DNA from 4 places in the Streptomyces sp. NPDC056738 genome. Region 3 is predicted to be linked to each of the others. Evidence: riboswitches for the same ligand, from Rfam matches in the RefSeq annotation. Region 3 holds a riboswitch; each other region holds the start of a gene.

Region 1 (4,443 bases), on a different contig from region 3:
GACGATGGCGAGCAGCAGCGGCGGGAACGCGTAGAGCGCGTCGGCCACCCCGACCAGCGTCCGGTCCAGCCGGCCGCCGAGGTATCCGGAGACCAGGCCGAGCACCGTGCCCGGCACCACCGACAGCGACAGTGCCGCGAGGATGATCTCCAGGGCGGTCCTGGCTCCCCACACCGTGCGGGACAGCACGTCGTACCCCGCGATGGTGGTGCCCAGGGGATGTGCTCCGCTCGGAGGCTGCTGTGATCCGAACAGGCCGGATTCGTCGCGGAGTTGCGCGAAGCCGTGCGGGGCGAGCAGCGGGCCCAGGAGCGCCGCGAGGACGAAGAGCGCGGTGAGGACCGTGCCGGTGAGCAGCATGGCCCGCTGGACCGCGCCGCCGGTGCGCAGGCGGACGCGCAGGCGCCGCGGCAGCACGGTCCGCCGGCGGAGGAGGAGCTGGGCCACGGCTCAGTACCTCACTCGGGGGTCGATGAGGGCCGCGACGACATCGACGACGAAGTTCGTCAGCGCCACGACGACGGCGAACAGGGCCACGATGCCCTGGACCGCCGGAAAGTCACGGACCGTCAGGTAGTGGGCCAGTTCGTAGCCGAGGCCTTTCCATTCGAAGGTGGTCTCGGTCAGCACCGCTCCGCCGAGCAGCCCGGCGACCTGGAGTCCGAGGAAGGTGATGACGGGGATCAGGGCGGGCCGGGCCGCGTGGTGGGTGACCAGGCGCAGGGGCGCCACTCCGCGGGATCTGGCGGCTTCCACGTAGTCGGCGGAGAGGGTGCCGATCAGGTTGGTGCGGACCAGCCTCAGGAGGATGCCGGCCACGAGCAGGCCGAGCGCCAGGGCGGGCAGTACGGCGTGCTTCAGGACATCGACGACGGCCGCCCCGTCACCGCTTCGCAGGGCGTCGACGAGGTAGAGGCCGGTCGTGCTGGACTGGTCCTGGAGGAAGAGCTGGACGTCGGTGCTCGCCCGGCCGGACGCCGGGAGCCAGCCGAGCCGGATCGCGAAGACGAGCTTCAGCAGCAGCCCCGTGAAGAACACGGGGGTGGCGTAGGTGAGGACGGCGAACAGCCGCAGCGCCGCGTCGGGCGCGCGATCCCGGTACGAGGCCGCGACCAGGCCCAGGGGGACCCCGACGACGAGGGCCACGACGAGTGCGTTGAAGGCGAGTTCGGCGGTGGCGGCCCCGTAGGTGCCCAGCACGTGGGTCACCGGCTGGTCGTCGGTGACGGTGCGGCCGAAGTCGCCCGCGGCCAGGGACCTCAGGTAGTCCAGGTACTGGGTGAGCAGCGGCCGGTCGTAGCCCGCCTGGTGCAGTTTGGCCTGGAGCTGGTCCGGGGTGAGGCGGTCGCCGAAGGCGGCACTGACCGGGTCCCCCGTGGCGCGCATCAGGAAGAAGACCAGGCTGACCAGGATGAGCACGGTGGGGACGATGAGGAGGAAGCGGACCACCAGATGGCGGAGGAGTCCGTACCCCGCGGCGCCGCCGGCCGGAGCGGCGGCGCCGGGGACGTCCCGGGTCAGGGCGCTCACTTCTTCGCGAGCCCGGCCCAGCGGAACTGGTACGCGCTGCTCAGTTCGTCGGGCACCCCGCTGACGTCGGTGCGGGTGACGATCGCGGTGGACCCTTGGAGCAGCGGCAGCAGGGGCACCGAGGCGGCGGCCCTGTCCTGTGCCTGCTTGAGCAGTCCGGCGCGTGCGGTGGCGTCCGTCTCCGTCTCCTCCTTCTTTATCAGCTCCCGGACGGCGGGGTCGGAGTAGTCGTTGGCGACCCAGCTGTTGGCCGAGTAGAAGGGCGAGAGGTAGTTGTCGGCGTCCAGGTAGTCGGCGTACCAGCCCAGTTGGTAGAGCGGGTACAGGTGCTTGACGCGGTCCTTGCCGTACTGGGTCCACTCGGTGGACTGGAGGTTCACCTTGAACAGGCCGGTGGCCTCGAGCTGGGTCTTGACCAGGGCGTACTCGTCGGCCGAGGAGGAGCCGTAGTGGTCGCTGTTGTACTGGAGGCTGAGGGTGACCGGGGTGGTCACCTTCGCCGCCCTGAGGCGCGCGGCGGCGGCCGCCTTGTCGGGGCCGCCCTTCTTGTCGCCGTAGAGCGACTTGAAGGAGGCGGTGGCGCCGGTGAGTCCGTCGGGCACGGAGCTGTACAGCGGCTGGTAGCTGTTCTTGTAGACCTGCTGGGCGAGTTGGGTCCGGTCGACGGAGTCGGCGACGGCCTGCCGTACGGCCAGCGCCTTGGCCTTGTCGGGCTTCTTGGTCCTGGTGCCGTAGGGCTGGGTCCGGAAGTCGAAGACGATGTAGCGGATGCCGTTGCCCGAGCCGGTGTGGACCTTGATGTCCTTCTTCTTGGAGAGGTCGTCGAGGTCGGCGGTGGTGAGCGTGCGGTAGACGGCGTCGACGGTGCCCTGCTGGACATCGAGCTTCAGATTGCTCGCGTCGGTGTAGTACTTCAACTGGACGTTCTTGGTCTTCGGTGTGCCGAGACCGCCGCCGTAGGCGCTGTTGGCGGTGAAGGAGACCAGCGAGTTCTTGTCGTAACTGCGCACGCCGTACGGGCCGTTCCACGGCTTGGCCGCCACGATCGTCTTGTCGTCCAGGATCTTGCCGGCGGGGAAGACCTGTTCGTCGACGATGTAGCCGGCGGCGGTGGACAGCACCTGCGGGAACAGCGTGTCGTCGGCCGACTTGAGGGTGAAGACGACTTCGGTCGGCGTCGGGGCGGCGACGGAGTCGAGGTCGTACAGGAGGGACGAAGGACCGTTCTCGTCGGCGATCCTCAGATTGCGGTCGAAGCTGAACTTGACGTCGGACGAGGTCAGTTCGTGGCCGTTGGCGAACTTCAGGCCCTTCCTCAGCGTGACCGTGTACTCCTTGGGGCCGGTCGGTTCGATCCCGGTGGCCAGGTCCGGGGAGACCTCCGTGGCCCCGTTCTTCACGCTCAGCAGGGTCGCGTAGACCTCGCTCTCGATGGTCCCGGAGCCCGCGTCCCACGAGCCCGCGGGATCGAGGCTGGTCACCTGGTCCGTGGTGCCGACGGTGATCGCCGCCGCCGTGGAGCCGGTGGACGTCTTGCTGCTCGTGCAGCCGGTCAAGGCGACCAGGAGCGCCGTGCCGAGGGACATCGCGCCGAGGGACCGGAAGGGTCTGGTGGTGCCGTGCTGTGCCATGGCTGGTCTCCGCTTCCGCAGGGTGGGGTGCACGAAGGGGCTTCGGCAGGCGGGGCATGCCGAGCGCGCGCTGTCGTGTGAAGGAGGGCGGGGTGAGGGAGGGTCAGCCGTGACAGAGGCAGCTGCAGACCAGCAGCAGATCCACGTGGCGTCGAGAGCACAGCACAAGGCGCGTCGACACGCTGTCCTCCCGGGAAGGTCGTCGGCTCTCGGGCCGGATGGGAACGCACTTGCAGAACAGGAAGATCCGCCGAGCCTTCACCTGGGGCACCCCACTGCGTCGAGGGTTGCCGTCCGGCCAGCCAGGGCTTGATCACCGGAACTCGTAGCTCGCGCTCACCGTAGATTCCCGGTTCTCCCGGCGTCAAGGGCTTCCCGAGTCGCCGGCGGAAGAGGTTCCGGCGGACCTGAGAGAACGGCGAGTTCCCCGCCCGACAAGCAATACGAATGACATCTGACGGTATGTCAGATTGCAATCATATTGCACGGGCCCGGGCCTTCGGACGGAGGCGTAGGCTGCGGCCGGAAATGCACGCTCGTCAACTGCCCTTCACCAGCGCCAGGTTGCTAGGCTCGGGCCATGCAGATAGGCGTCAACGTTCCCAATTTCGGACCCGGCACCGGTCCGGAAACCCTTTCCCGTTGGGCCAAGACGGTGGAAGGCCTCGGCTTCGACCTATTGATGGTCTCCGACCATGTGGCCATCACATCGGATGTCGCGAAACAGTATCCCGCCCCGTTCTACGACCCTTTTACGACACTCTCCTGGCTGGCCGGTCAAACGGCCCGGGTGAAGCTGGGCACGACGGTTCTCATCGCGCCCTACCGGCACCCCCTGCTGGTCGCCAGGATGGCGGCCAACCTCAATCAGCTCTCCGGCGGCCGACTGGTCCTCGGTGTCGGTGTCGGCTGGGCCCGGGAGGAGTTCCAGGCGCTCGGCGTTCCCTTCGAGCGGCGCGGCGCGCTGACCGACGAATTGCTCGAGACCCTGCGAACGGCGTGGGCCGACGAGGCCGATTACGGGAGCGGGCGGATTCCGCTCTGGATCGGCGGCAACAGCGACGCGGGACTGCGCCGGGCGGCCCGCCACGGCCTGCCGTGGCATCCGCTCCGGTTCACCATGCCGTGGTTCCGCGACGCGGTGGACCGGCTGAAGGACATCTCGGCCGAACTCGGCCGGCCCGTGCCCGACCTGGCCCCGCGCATCGTTCTGCGGCTCACGCCGAAGCCGGTCGACCATCCGGACCGCCGGGCCGGTGAGGGCACCATCGAGCAGGTCCTC
Region 2 (4,443 bases), on a different contig from region 3:
AGCCGGGCGTTCCGTAGTGCGCGTTGATCTCGTCGGCGAGCCGCTGCACCTCGGCCGTGTAGTCCCGGTAGACGGCGAGGTCCTGCCGCGACGGGTAGGCGAACGCCACGTGGACGACCCGCTCGCGCCACTCCGGGTGGTCGTCGAGGAGCTGCCGGTACGCCAGCAGCCCCCGCACGATGTTCTTGGACAGCTCGGTCCGGTCGACGCGCACGATCGTCCTGCGGTCCGCGCCGATCTCCTCGCGCAGCGCGGCCATCCGTTCCCCGACGTCCGCGCGGTGCGAACGCTCGCGAAGGAACTCGGCGTCCGCGCCGAGGCCGTGCACGCCGACCCGGGTCTCGCGCACCGGCGGCCGGGCGCCGTCCAGGTGCTCGATCGTGCGGGGGGTGCCGCCCGAGGGCGAGCCGGCGCGGTAGCGGCCGGGTTCGGTCGCCTCCGCGCAGCGCGTGAACGCGGTGGCCCACCGCCAGGTCAGGAAGGCGACCCGGTCCGCGCCGAGCATGCCCGCCATCAGCTCCGCGCGGATGTCGTCGGGGAGCATCCGGAAGTAGTCCTCGGGCGCCCACGGGGTGTGGGAGAAGTGACCGATACGCAGGTCGGGGCGCAGTTCGCGGAGCATCCCGGGCACCAGGCACAGGTGGTAGTCCTGGACCAGCACGGCCGCGCCCTCGGCCGCCTCCTCGGCCAGCGCCTCGGCGAAGGCGCGGTTGTAGGCCCGGTACGACTCCCACTGGCGCCGGAACTCCGCGTCGAAGACCGGCTCCAGCGGGGTCTGGTAGAGCAGGTGGTGCACGAACCACAGCACGGAGTTGGCGACGCCGTTGTAGGCGTCGGCGTGCGTGTCGGCGTCGATGGCCAGCATCCGTACGCCGTCCTCGTGGACTCCGCGCCGCACGGCCTCCCGGTCGCCGTCCCCGAGGGCGGAGCAGACCCAGAGGGCGCCCGCGTCCGGCCCGATCGCCGAGAGTCCGGAGACGAGGCCGCCGCCGCCACGTCTGGCGTGCAGCGAGTCGTCCTCCCGTACCTCGTAGGTGACCGGGCCGCGGTTGGAGGCGACCAGAATCCTGTGGGCACCGTGCGTTGAAGCCATGCCTCGAAACCTAGCCCCGTCTCGAAACGCTCAAACGCGCCCTTCGGCCGTATGCGATCGGCGGCCGTCGGCGCCGGACTACGCGGCTCTGCGCGTCTGGTACTCGGAGATTTCGCTCATCGGCGGCCTTTCCTCCGTGTCCACGGAGTACGTGCGCGGCCGGAAACCGTCGCGGTCGCGCTCGAACTGGGTGAGGGAGGGACGGATCAGGTGTCCGCGCGCCAGCCGGAGCTGCGCGGCGCGGTAGATCGCGGCGGCCATGCGGCCGAGCGCCTGCCCGTCCTGGTGGCGGTGCTTGCGCACTCCGACGTCGACCTGGGCGAGGGCGTCCAGGCCCACCAGGTGCAGGGCGTCGACGAGCATGCCCAGCTCGACGCCGTAGCCGACGGGGAAGGGGAGCTGTTCGAGCAGCGAGCGGCGGGCCGCGTACTCGCCGCCGAGCGGCTGGACGAAGCCCGCGAGCTGCGGCCAGTGCATGTTCAGGAGCGGGCGGGCCATCAGCTCGGTGACCCGGCCGCCCTGCCCGCCGCCGCCGGCCATCGGGCGGTCGTACATGGCCTTGACCAGGTCGACGCCGGGTTCGGTGAGCAGCGGGCCCACGATCCCGGAGACGAAGTCGGACGAGAACTCCTTGAGGTCCGCGTCGACGAAGCAGACGATGTCCCCGCTCGTCACGAGCAGCGACCGCCACAGCACCTCGCCCTTGCCGGGCACGGCCGGGATCCGCGGGAGGATGTCGTCGCGGTGCACGACGCGCGCGCCCGCGGCGGCGGCGACCGCGGCGGTGCGGTCGCTCGAACCGGAGTCGACGACGACGATCTCGTCGACGAGGGGCACCTGCTGCATCAGATCGTGGCGGATGATCGCGACGATCTCGCCGACCGTCTCCTCCTCGTTGAGCGCGGGCAGCACGACACTCACCGTCGATCCGGTGACACGCTTGGCTGCCATGATCCTGTGGAGCGGGCGGTCGGTCGCGGACCAGGAGCGTGTGCTCAGCCAGCTTTCGACTTCTCTCAGCACCGTCTGCGGCTCCTCACTGTCTGATCACACGCTCTCATCGGCGTGCCCGCTGCGGCCAGCGGCAGATCGATTGCCGTCGTCTCGCGGTTCGGACGACTATCTCAACTGTCCTGGCCTTCGGTTACAGTCTTGAACAACGCGCATGACCATCGCATGTCCTGGATCGTCGGCGCGTATCGTGTTCAACAGTTCAACAATCAAATACCGCTCATCCAGAGGGGCAGAGGGATACGGCCCGATGAAGCCCCGGCAACCCTCCAGCCGGTCTCGTACCGATCGATGTCGATCGCGTCGCGAGGCTCCCGGCTAGGGAAGGTGCCAAATCCGTCTCACGGCGAAGTGCGCCGTGAGGAAGATGAGGAGAAAGGGCCTCGCCTCCATGGCTGCGCAGACAGTTGCAAGCACCACGAACTCCGCCGACGCGGTAGACCTCGGCCCGGCCGCGGCGCTTTCCTGCCGCGAGTGCGGACACCGCGTCCTGCTCGGCCCGGTCTTCGCCTGCGAGGAGTGTTTCGGCCCGCTGGAGATCGCCTACGACTTCTCGGCCTACGACACCGAAGAGCTCCGCAAGCGCATCGAAGCGGGACCCGCGAACATCTGGCGCTACGCGCCGCTCCTGCCCGTCCCCGCGGACGTGGCGGACAAGCCGAACATCAACCCCGGCTGGACCAAGCTCGTCCAGGCCGACAACCTGGCCCGCGAGCTCGGCGTCGACGCCGGGAAGCTCTTCGTCAAGGACGACTCCGGCAACCCGACGCACTCCTTCAAGGACCGCGTCGTCGCCCAGGCCATCGAAGCGGCCCGCGTCTTCGGCTTCACCACCCTCTCCTGCTCCTCCACCGGCAACCTCGCCGGGGCGGTGGGCGCCGCGGCGGCCCGCGCCGGCTTCCGTTCCTGCGTGTTCATCCCGCACGACCTGGAGCAGGGCAAGGTCGTCATGGCCGCGGTCTACGGCGGCGAGCTCGTCGGCATCCAGGGCAACTACGACGACGTGAACCGTTTCTGCTCCGAGCTGATCGGCGACCCGGCCGGCGAGGGCTGGGGCTTCGTCAACGTCAACCTGCGGCCCTACTACGCCGAGGGCTCCAAGACCCTGGCGTACGAGATCTGCGAGCAGCTCGGCTGGAAGCTCCCCGACCAGCTCGTCGTGCCCATCGCCTCCGGCTCCCAGCTCACGAAGATCGACAAGGGGCTCCAGGAGCTGATCAAGCTCGGACTCGTCGAGGACAAGCCGTACAAGATCTTCGGCGCCCAGGCCGAGGGCTGCTCCCCGGTGTCCGTGGCCTACAAGGCCGGTCACGACGTCGTACGGCCGCAGAAGCCGGACACCATCGCCAAGTCGCTCGCCATCGGCAACCCGGCGGACGGCCCGTACGTGCTCGACATCGCCCGGCGCACCGGCGGCGCGGTGGAGGACGTGAACGACGAGCAGATCGTCGACGCGATCAAGCTGCTCGCGCGCACCGAGGGCATCTTCGCGGAGACGGCCGGCGGTGTGACCGTCGGTGTCACCCGCAAGCTCATCGAGAACGGTCTCCTCGACCCGGCCCTCACCACGGTCGTGCTGAACACCGGCGACGGCCTCAAGACCCTGGACGCGGTGGCCTCCGACACCGGGCTGACCGCGACCATCCGCCCGAACCTCGACTCCTTCCGAGAGGCTGGCCTCGCATCATGAGCGTCAACGTCCGCATCCCCACCATCCTGCGCACCTACACCGGTGGTGCCGCCGAGGTGACGGCCGAGGGCGCGACCCTCGCCGAGGTCATCAGCGACCTGGAGAAGAACCACACGGGCATCGCCGCGCGCGTCCTGGACGACCAGGGCAAGCTGCGTCGCTTCGTGAACGTGTACGTCAACGACGACGACGTGCGCTTCGAGCAGGGACTGGAGACGGCGACTCCGGACGGTGTCGGCGTTTCGATCATTCCGGCCGTCGCCGGAGGCTGATCGTTACCCTCGGTAATGCCGAACACAGCGCGTTCACATAATTGCCCCCTCCGTGAGACAAACGGAGGGGGCAATTCTGTTGGGTTGAACGCGCTAGAGTTGGGGAAGTCGCTCCGATTTGGATGTTGGTTTCATGCCGGACGCATATGAGTGACCGTTCTTCGGGCGACAAGAAGTAGCCAAAGTGACTCACCTTTTTGGGCATTTTATGGCATTTGCGGGGCCCGACTTGCCCTGAATCCTTGCGCATTCTCCACATATCATTGATCGGCCATGCCCAGAATTCTCGTCCGATTGACCTGTTGCAGAGGGCAGTTGGACAGATACATTCAGCCGCGGTCGACGCGTTCCGGCGCACACCCCCAACCGTTGGGGGG
Region 3 (4,443 bases):
GAAGGCGTCGGATCGGCGGGCCAGAACGTCCCCGACGTGGAAGCGGCCTGCCGTTCTCTGGTCGGCTCCGTGGAGCGGTCCCGGCGTGCCTTCGAGACGCCTGAGCCGTGGGAGGAACTTCGCGCGTCGGCGCTGGTGCTCCAGGACCGGATCCTCGGTCCGGGGCGCGAGGTACTGGATCAGGGCCGGCGGTGGACCTCGACCGTGAACGGCGTCAGCATCCTGCTGGTTCCGCGCGAGTGACCGGTGCCGACGTGGCTTCGCGCCCTTGACCGGTGCCGGTCGTGGCTCGCGCGCGTGACCGGTGCGGACGCCGGGCCGATGGGCGCGGATCGGCGATCGCCGATCGCGAGGAGCCACCCACCTGCCCGGCACCCAGGCTTCCGTCGGAAGCGTCAGACCCCTGCCGTCAGTGGCACCACGTCCTGCGCGTGCCGGAAGGCCGGGTGATCGCCGAGACGGCGTACGTAGTCCAGGAGCCGGGGGCGGGCGCCGAGGGCGCGGGACCGGCCGAGACCGGTGAGCGCCGTCCACGCGTCCACGTCCGCCGCGGTGAGGGTGTCGCCCAACACGTAGGTACGACCCGCGAGTTGGCAGTCCAGCAGGTCCAGGGCCGCCGCGAGCCCCGCAGGTTCGGCGGACGGGGTGACGTCGCGGTCCAGCAGATCCCGGAGCGCCTCGATGTCGGCGGCCAGCGACGGAGGGCGGAGCGTGGACGGGCATGTCGTGGTGTGACCGGAGAGCAGCCCGGCGAGATCGCGGAGGATGGCGGGCGGGTGGTTGCTGACGATGCGTCCGCTCCACCGGTCGCACAGCGCGGGCGCCGTGAGCGGCCCGTCGAAGTGGTGCTCGGTGGCCTCGTAGGCACGGCGCAGCGACGCGAAGGCCTCGGGTGTCCGCGCGGGGTCGGCCAGGAGTGTGGTGGCGACCGAGTCCCGCAGGCCGAGCAGCCCGAGCGTGATGGCGATGCGCAGCGAGAACGGACAACTCCGCGACAGATACAGCTCGTAGCGGTGCGGAGCCGGGTAGAAGCCCCCGGCGAGGCCCACACCGATGCGGCTGTCGACACGGTGGGGGAGCGCGGCCGGCGTCGCCGCCGGCTTGAGCCGAAGGGCCGAGGGGAGCGAAATCTGGTCACAGGGGCGTGAGTTGGCAGTGCTGGACGTGCGCGAAGCTGTCTCGGGCATGACTCTCCCTGGGGGAAGACGGAAGCCACCGCCGCTTTGTGGGCGCGCGGGCAGCTTGATGCGGATTGACTGCGCTTGTCGCACCGGTCCGGATCGAACGGACCGGCCGCGATCAGTAAGCGCTGGAGACGCGCAGGAGGTCGATGTGCAGGCGCCTCGTCAAACCGCTCTTGGGCAATTCCCACCGTTCCCGGTTCAGGGCTCGCGAGACGCGAGACCACGCTTGCCCCGCCGCACCGGCGGGACCCGGTCGTCACCCGGGGCACCCCGTCGCGGTGGAAGGGTTGCCTGTCAGCGGGCCGGGGCCGATGACCACTGGAGCGGGGTGTACCCGTTCCGTGGGCGCTGACAATCGTGACCGTCCATGCCAGTCTCGGTGCGCCCTGTTGCGGCGTCAAGAAGGCCGTACGCACGGTCTCACCTGGTGGTCACCCGCATTGACATTGTTTTCGGGCCGGGCCTAACCTGCGGCGCACCACAGGATGCCTTTTCGGCCGGAGAAGAAATGGTGACGACGATGCACGGAGCTGACGGGACGGCCGCATGGCGGCGCCTCGGCCGCAACGTGCTCTGCGCCGACCGTGCCGTGGACCTGCTGCGTGTCAACAGCGCCCTGTGTACGGGCATGTGTCTGTCCCTCAGCCGAGGCTAACGGCCCCCTCCGGGGTCTCGACGGCCCCTCGCGCACGGCTCCTTCGAGCCCTCGGCGCTCATGTCTTCGGCGATCGGGAAACGACGGCCCGTCCGAATCCCCCGCGATCACGGACCGGGCGGTCCTCCGGGTCTTCGGCGCTCACGAGCTGAGGGGTTCCGTCGGGTCCTCGACGGCCACGAGCTGAGGATTCGCCGGCCTTCGACGGCCACGAGCTGAGATTCCGTCAGGTCCTCGACGGCCACGCGCCGATCCGCTCCATCGAGCCTTCGGCGACCACCGCTGTCGTGAAAACGCCCCTTCCCCGTCCAGCCCTCGTCCCACGTGGGCCGCGCGCATCGCCGTGTACCGAGCCGTCCCGCTCGGCGGTGCGCCGCCGCTCCGTGGTCCGGGGTGTCCGAATCCGCTGGAGTCCTCCATGAGTCAACCACCCGGCGCCGCCGTGTCCTTGGGATCGGCGCCGCCCGCCGAGGCGGTCCCCCGTCTCGACCTCCCCGGCGCGTCCGACCGTCCGGCGGCCCAGCGGGTCCTTCCGCTCCGGCGGCCCGGCCGCTGGATCGTCACGGCCGTCGTGCTCGTGCTCGTCGCCCAGATCGCCCACGGACTGGTGACCAACCCCTTCTACCAGTGGGATCGCTTCCAGTACTGGTTCCTGCGCCCGACCATTCTCGACGGCCTGCTCATCACCCTCGAAGTCGCCTTCTACAGTGCGCTTTTGGGGTTGCTCGGCGGCGTCCTGCTGGCCCTGGCCAGGCTCTCCCGGAGCCCGGTGCTGCGCGCGGTGAGCTGGGTCTACACCTGGCTGTTCCGGTCGGTGCCGCTGATCGTGGTCCTGCTCTTCCTCTACAACTTCAGCGCGCTGTACCAGACGGTGAGCGTCGGAGTGCCGTTCGGGCCGGCCTTCTTCACCTTCGACGAGTCCCGGCTGGCGACCGACATGGCCGTCGCCGTCGTCGGACTGAGCCTGAACGAGGCCGCGTACGCCTCCGAGGTGGTCCGCGGCGGCATCCTCTCCGTCGACCAGGGCCAGCACGAGGCCGCGTCGGCACTCGGTCTGCCGAGGCGGTACCAGTTCGCGAAGATCGTCTTTCCGCAGGCGCTGCGCTCCATCACCCCCAACTACGTCAACCAGTTGATCGGCCTGATCAAGGGCACCTCGCTGGTCTTCTACGTGTCCCTGCTGGACCTCTTCGGCTCCGTGCAGAGCATGGGCAGCACCTACCCCGGCGACATCGTGCCGCTGCTCCTCGTCGCCACCGCCTGGTACCTGATCCTCACCAGCGTGGTGTCCGTCATCCAGTTCTACGTCGAGCGGCACTACTCGCGGGGCGCCCTGCGCACCCTGCCGCCGACTCCGTTGCAGAAGGCGCGGAACGGTCTGCGCGACGTGCGGGCCCGGTTCCGGAGGGAGACGGCGATATGAGCGGCGAGACGAAGGTGACGACGGTGAGCACGCGGACGGCTCCGGTCGCGGACGTGGTGCCGACGGCGTCGGTGTCGGCGTCGGCGTCGGCGTCGGCCAAGGGGGCGGACACGGCTCCGGCGGGCGAGATCGCCGACGGGCTCCAGGTGGAGCCTGCCACCGTCGAGGTGCACGATGTGCACAAGTGGTACGGGGCCCAACGGGTACTGGACGGCGTGGAGTTGACCGTGCGCCCCGGTGAGGTGACGGTCGTTCTCGGCCCGTCCGGCTCCGGCAAGTCCACCCTCCTGCGGGTGATCAACCACCTGGAGAAGCCCGAGATCGGCCACGTCAGCCTGAACGGCGAGCTCATCGGCGTACGCAGGCACGGCGACCGTCTCAAGGAGCTGAGCGAGCGGGTCATCCTGGCCCAGCGCAGCCGGATCGGCTTCGTGTTCCAGAACTTCAACCTCTTCCCCCACCTGACCGTGCTCGACAACGTGGCCGCGGCGCCGGTGGCGACCGGGAAGCTGTCCAGGGCCGCGGCGCAGGAGCTCGCCCGCGACCTGCTCAGCCGGGTGGGCCTCGCCGACAAGGCCGCCGCCTACCCGCGGCAGTTGTCCGGCGGCCAGCAGCAGCGTGTGGCCATCGCCCGCGCCCTCGCCCTGCGTCCCGGAGTCATCCTCTTCGACGAACCCACCTCCGCGCTCGACCCCGAACTGGTCGGCGAAGTCCTCGCGGTCATCAAGGACCTGGCGCACAGCGGCACGACACTCGTCATCGTCACGCACGAGGTCGGCTTCGCCCGCGAGATCGCCGACCGCGTGGTCTTCATGGACGGCGGACGCATCGTCGAACAGGGCCCGCCCGAGCAGGTGCTGGACCATCCGCGCGAAGCGCGCACCAGGGAGTTCCTCAGCAAGGTCCTCTGACCGCTTCGCACTTCACACAGGGAGACACCGCTCCACGGGGTGTCTCCCGCCCCACCGCCCCGACCCACAGCGGGGCGAGCCCCCCGATTCGGCGGCCCGCCGGGACCGTTCCCCCACATCTCTCATCGCACACTCGACAAGGACAGCCATGCGCACCCTCAGCCCGAACCGCACAGCCCTCCGCGGCGTCGCCGCCACCGCCGCCGTCGCCTCCCTCGCCGTCTCCCTCGCCGCCTGCGGCGCGGACAGCGACGCCGCCACCCGGACGAA
Region 4 (4,443 bases), 350 kb from region 3:
GCGCGAGTCGGTGTCGTTCTGCGGGAGCGATGGACTGCGGCGCTCTCAACCGGCTTGTGCGGAGCAGGAGTTCACTGACGCGCAGAGGCGCCGGAAGGCACGTGATCAGCCGGTCGTCCGACACAGCGCGGCGGCCACGCGGACGAGGTCCACGGCGCGGCGGCGGGTCAGAGGCTCCGGTGTCGGCATGGCGGGATGTAAGCACGTGGGGCGGGAGGCGTCAACGGAGCACGCCTGTCGGCGAATCCGGCCTCCTGGCCTGTTGGCCGATGTGGACGTGGGGAGAGATCGTCCCTCGAACGCGAGGGCCGGACCGGTCGCCGCCGTGCGTCACAAGACTGACATGCAGCCGTCACACTCGAACGGAATGCGCGCTCACCGGGCGCCCGTTCCACCTGACATGACTGTTGGAGTAGCACTCAACGCATCCGACGCGGAGAACCAGGTCGACGCCAGTGTGCGTCTGGCCGAGGAAGCGGCGGCGGCCGGTCTGCGGTCGGTCTGGTTCGGCCAGACCTTCGGCGCGGACTCACCCCAACTCGCCGCGCTCGTCGGGCGGGCGGTCCCGGAACTCCACGTGGGCACGTCCGCGATCCCTGTCTTCGGCCGCCATCCGCTGATCGTCTCCAGTCAGGCGCAGACCGCCCAGGCCGCGACCCACGGCCGCTACCACCTCGGCCTGGCCCTGGGCACGAAACTGATCACGGAGACCGGCTTCGGCCTGCCCTTCGAGCGTCCCATCGCCAGGCTGCGCGAATTCCTCACCGTGCTGCGCCAGTTGACCGAGACCGGCACGGCCGACTTCCGCGGTGAGCTGCTCTCCGCCACGACTCCCCTGTCCGCTCGCGTACCGGGCGCCGAGTCGGGCGTTCCGCTGCTGGTCGCCGCCATGGGCCCGCAGGCGCTGCGGGTCAGCGGTGAGCTTGCGGACGGGATCCTGCCCTACCTCGCGGGACCTCGCGCCCTCGCGGAGCACATCGTGCCCGCGCTCACCGCCGCGGCCGAGGCCGCCGGACGGCCCGCGCCCCGGATCGTGGCGCTGGTGCCCGGCGTGGTCACGGACGACGTGGACGCGGTACGGGCCAAGGCCACCGAGACCCTCTCGTTCTACGAACAGATCCCGTCCTACGCCCGGGTCATCGAACTGTCCGGCGGTCGCCGAGCCGCGGACCTGGCCGTGATCGGCGACGAGAAGACGGTCGAGGCCGAGGTACGGCGTTACCGCGACGCGGGTGCCACCGAGGTCGTGTTCTCGGGCACCGAGATCGCGGGAGCGGCGGACCGGCGCCGAACCTGGGCGCTCCTCGGCGAACTCGCGGCCTGAGCCCAGCGCCTCACCGACCCACCGGTCCACGGGCCCCCGACTCCACCGACCCGCCTTTGGCCGACCCTCAACGGCCGACCTACCGACCCGCTTACCGAAGCGACGATTCCCCGACTCACCGACTCACCGACTCACCGACCGCGACCGCGACCGCGACCGCGACCGCGACCGCGACAAAGAACCCCGCACCCCCGCACGAGGGCCACCCTCACGCGGCTTGTACCGAAGGAGAGTTCATGACCAGCGAGGCGACCACCACAGACCTGCACGCCTTCACCGAGCAGTGGCTGGACTGGTACCGCGGACAGGAGGCCCGGCTCGCCGCCCCCCACGGCTTCCTGGCGATCACCGGCCTCCACTGGCTCGACGACCGCCCGCAGCGCTTCCCCGACGCGCCCGGCGCATGGCACACCGGCCCCGACGGGGTCGTCGTCACCCTCGACGACGGTGAGGAACTCGTCGTCGACGGGACACCGGTACATGGTGAGCACCACTTCGGCGTGCTGCCCGAACGCGGTGGTGTCGAGGCGGTCTGGAAGGACGCCGTCATCGAGGTCGCCAAGCGGGGCGGTCACGACATCGTGCGCCCCCGGCACCCGGACGCACCGCTGCTCAAGTCCTTCACCGGAACGCCCGCCTACGCCCCCGACCCGCGCTGGGCCGTGACGGGCCGTTACGTCCCCTTCGACGAGCCGCGTCCCACCACCGTGGGCGCCGCGGTCGAGGGCTTGGAGCACGTGTACGACGCCCCGGGCAGGATCGAGTTCGAACTGGACGGACGTCCTCTGTCGCTGACGGCGTTCCCCGGTCATGTCCCGGGCGGGCTGTCGGTTCTCTTCACCGACGCGACCTCCGGGGTCACGACCTACGCCGCCAACCGGAGCCTGTCCGTCGAGGCGCCCGACTCCGACGGGACGGTCGTCCTCGACTTCAACCGCGCCACGAACCTGCCGTGCGCCTACACCGACCTGGCCACCTGCCCGCTGCCCCCGGCGGAGAACCGGCTGCCGGTGTCCGTCGAGGCGGGTCAGAAGATCCCGCGCGAACGCGGCGGTGCCTGAACCTGGCTCGCTCCACCGGACTCGGGCGGTTCGCTCCGCCGGAGTCCGGTGCCGCCATTGACGTAGAAGAGAACCGCTCCGTACGATCACGAACGGCATTGAGTGTCAGCGTCAAGCCCTGGCTCGCTGACCGGCAACCCTCCCGCGCGGTGGGGTGCTCCAGGTGAAAGCCCGGCGGTATCAGCGACGATCACCGCAAGCGCGTGGCCCCACGACCGGGGCCGGACCTGTGGAGGAACCTTATGCGGCACGGTGGTGGCTCCGACGCCTCCTTCGCCGTCGCCGTGGTGTTCTCCCGGCTGGCGCGCCGACGTCACATCGACCTGAAGCGCTCGACGAGCTGCTTCTGTCAGGCCTGACGGCCCCTTCCGCAGCCGGGCGCCGGCGCCTCCCTTCGGCGGTGCACCTCGGTGAGGCCCACCCGCGTCGACGTCGATGAGATGCGCGGGCTGTCGACGCCCATGAGGCCTGCCGACAGCCGGCATCCGTGACCAGCCGTCACGGCACGCGTCCGCACCCGGCGCCCCCTTCCCCCGATCTCTCTGATCTCTCCAATCCGCTTCCGCTTTCCGCTTTCCGCCCGGCCCCTGTCCGCAGGTCATCGCCCGTCACCGGCATCGCGCCGACGGGCCCGCGTTCCCGTGCGCGGTCGTGCCTCGTACGACGCCCCGTGCCCGGCGACACCAAGAGGAGACTCCTCCGTGAGAGCACGTCCGGAATTCACATCTCCCCGATCTCCCCGGTCCACCCGTTCTCCCCGATGGGCAAGGCTCACCGCCCTTCTCACCACCAGTGTGCTGCTGGCCGCCTGCGGCTCGGGCACCGACGGCTCCGCAACCGGGAGCGGCAAACCGCGTTCCGGCGGGACGCTGACCTTCGCCGTGGGTTCGGACGCCGGTTGCGTGGATCCCCAGCAGGTCGGCAGCAACGACACGATCTACTCGGTGCGCCAGATCGTCGACTCCCTGACGGACCAGGACCCCAAGACCGGCAAGATCGTGCCGTGGCTGGCGAAGAGCTGGGACATCAGCGCCGACGCGACCGCCTTCACCTTCCACCTGCGCTCGGGTGTCACCTTCAGCGACGGGTCCCCCCTGACCGCCCAGGTGGTCAAGGACAACTTCGACGCGGTGCCGAGACTCGGCGTCCTGGGAACCCTCGCCGAGGGGTACCTGAGCGGCGCGAAGAGCACCACGGTGGTGGACCCGCTCACGGTCAAGGTGACCTTCCAGCAGCCCAACGCCCAGTTCCTGCAGGCGACTTCGACCCACTCGCTGGGGATCGAGTCGTCCGCGAGCGTGAAGCGGTCACCTCAGCAGAAGTGCAGTGACGGGGTGGTCGGTTCCGGGCCCTTCGTGCTGAAGCGCTATGTGCAGAACCAGTCGGTCACGCTGGCCAAACGCCCCGGCTACGCCTGGGGTTCCTCCCGGTGGGGCAAGAAGGGCGAGGCCTACCTGGACAAGCTGGTGTTCAAGGTCGTGCCGGAGGCGGGCGTACGGGCCGGCAGTCTGCGCTCCGGACAGGTGGACGCGATAGGCAGCGTGGGCAGGGCCGACGAAGCGGCACTCAAGGGCGGTCAGGTCGCCTTCCAGCGCCGGGCCAATCCCGGGATCACCTTCGGACTCGGCTTCAACAACGCGCGGCCGGGCCTGAAGGACGCCAGGGTCCGCCGGGCCATCCTGGCCGCCATCGACCGGAAGCAGATCGCCGACACCGTCTTCCCCACCGGTACCCGGCCGGCCACCAGTGTCCTCGCGCACACCACACCGGACTACACCAGCCTCGCCTCCGAGCTGACCCTCGACACGGCCAAGGCGAAGTCCCTGCTGGACCAAGCCGGTTGGAAGGCGGGCGCCGACGGCACCCGCGTCAAGGACGGCAAGAAGCTGAGCCTGACCATCGACTGGGTTCCCAACGCGGCGACGAACCAGCCCGCGTTGGAGCTGGTGCAACAGCAACTGAAGGCCGTCGGGGTTCAGGTGACCCTCAAGCAGCTCCAGCTCCCCCAGCTCACGCCGATCCAGCAGGCGGGCTCGTACGAAGCGATCTGGGGCAACA

What was found. Region 3 has a riboswitch for S-adenosylmethionine ahead of ACFRIC_RS02975 (putative leader peptide). Riboswitches for the same ligand answer to the same signal wherever they lie in the genome.
Region 1: it holds a riboswitch for S-adenosylmethionine, as region 3 does, so the genes downstream of both, ACFRIC_RS21945 (ABC transporter substrate-binding protein) here and ACFRIC_RS02975 (putative leader peptide) in region 3, are expected to answer to the same signal.
Region 2: it holds a riboswitch for S-adenosylmethionine, as region 3 does, so the genes downstream of both, thrC (threonine synthase) here and ACFRIC_RS02975 (putative leader peptide) in region 3, are expected to answer to the same signal.
Region 4: it holds a riboswitch for S-adenosylmethionine, as region 3 does, so the genes downstream of both, ACFRIC_RS01450 (putative leader peptide) here and ACFRIC_RS02975 (putative leader peptide) in region 3, are expected to answer to the same signal.

What each region holds. Positions count from the first base shown of each region.
Region 1 covers NZ_JBHTZF010000008.1:73,359-77,801, forward strand. Annotated here, with positions in the region: gene ACFRIC_RS21935 (ABC transporter permease) at 1-447, opposite strand, end outside; gene ACFRIC_RS21940 (ABC transporter permease) at 451-1,530, opposite strand; gene ACFRIC_RS21945 (ABC transporter substrate-binding protein) at 1,527-3,161, opposite strand; SAM riboswitch class IV at 3,383-3,492, opposite strand; gene ACFRIC_RS21950 (LLM class flavin-dependent oxidoreductase) at 3,742-4,443, shown strand, end outside.
Region 2 covers NZ_JBHTZF010000013.1:203,525-207,967, forward strand. Annotated here, with positions in the region: gene ACFRIC_RS31095 (trehalose-6-phosphate synthase) at 1-1,093, opposite strand, end outside; gene ACFRIC_RS31100 (glucosyl-3-phosphoglycerate synthase) at 1,172-2,116, opposite strand; SAM riboswitch class I at 2,322-2,478, shown strand; gene thrC (threonine synthase) at 2,496-3,794, shown strand; gene ACFRIC_RS31110 (MoaD/ThiS family protein) at 3,791-4,066, shown strand.
Region 3 covers NZ_JBHTZF010000001.1:721,820-726,262, reverse strand. Annotated here, with positions in the region: gene ACFRIC_RS02985 (hypothetical protein) at 1-243, shown strand, start outside; gene ACFRIC_RS02980 (glutathione S-transferase C-terminal domain-containing protein) at 396-1,187, opposite strand; gene ACFRIC_RS02975 (putative leader peptide) at 1,300-1,365, opposite strand; SAM riboswitch class IV at 1,402-1,547, opposite strand; gene ACFRIC_RS02970 (hypothetical protein) at 1,705-1,839, shown strand; gene ACFRIC_RS02965 (amino acid ABC transporter permease) at 2,258-3,262, shown strand; gene ACFRIC_RS02960 (amino acid ABC transporter ATP-binding protein) at 3,409-4,173, shown strand; gene ACFRIC_RS02955 (ABC transporter substrate-binding protein) at 4,322-4,443, shown strand, end outside.
Region 4 covers NZ_JBHTZF010000001.1:371,148-375,590, forward strand. Annotated here, with positions in the region: gene ACFRIC_RS01440 (LLM class F420-dependent oxidoreductase) at 401-1,324, shown strand; gene ACFRIC_RS01445 (DUF1684 domain-containing protein) at 1,561-2,385, shown strand; SAM riboswitch class IV at 2,480-2,593, shown strand; gene ACFRIC_RS01450 (putative leader peptide) at 2,628-2,744, shown strand; gene ACFRIC_RS01455 (ABC transporter substrate-binding protein) at 3,180-4,443, shown strand, end outside.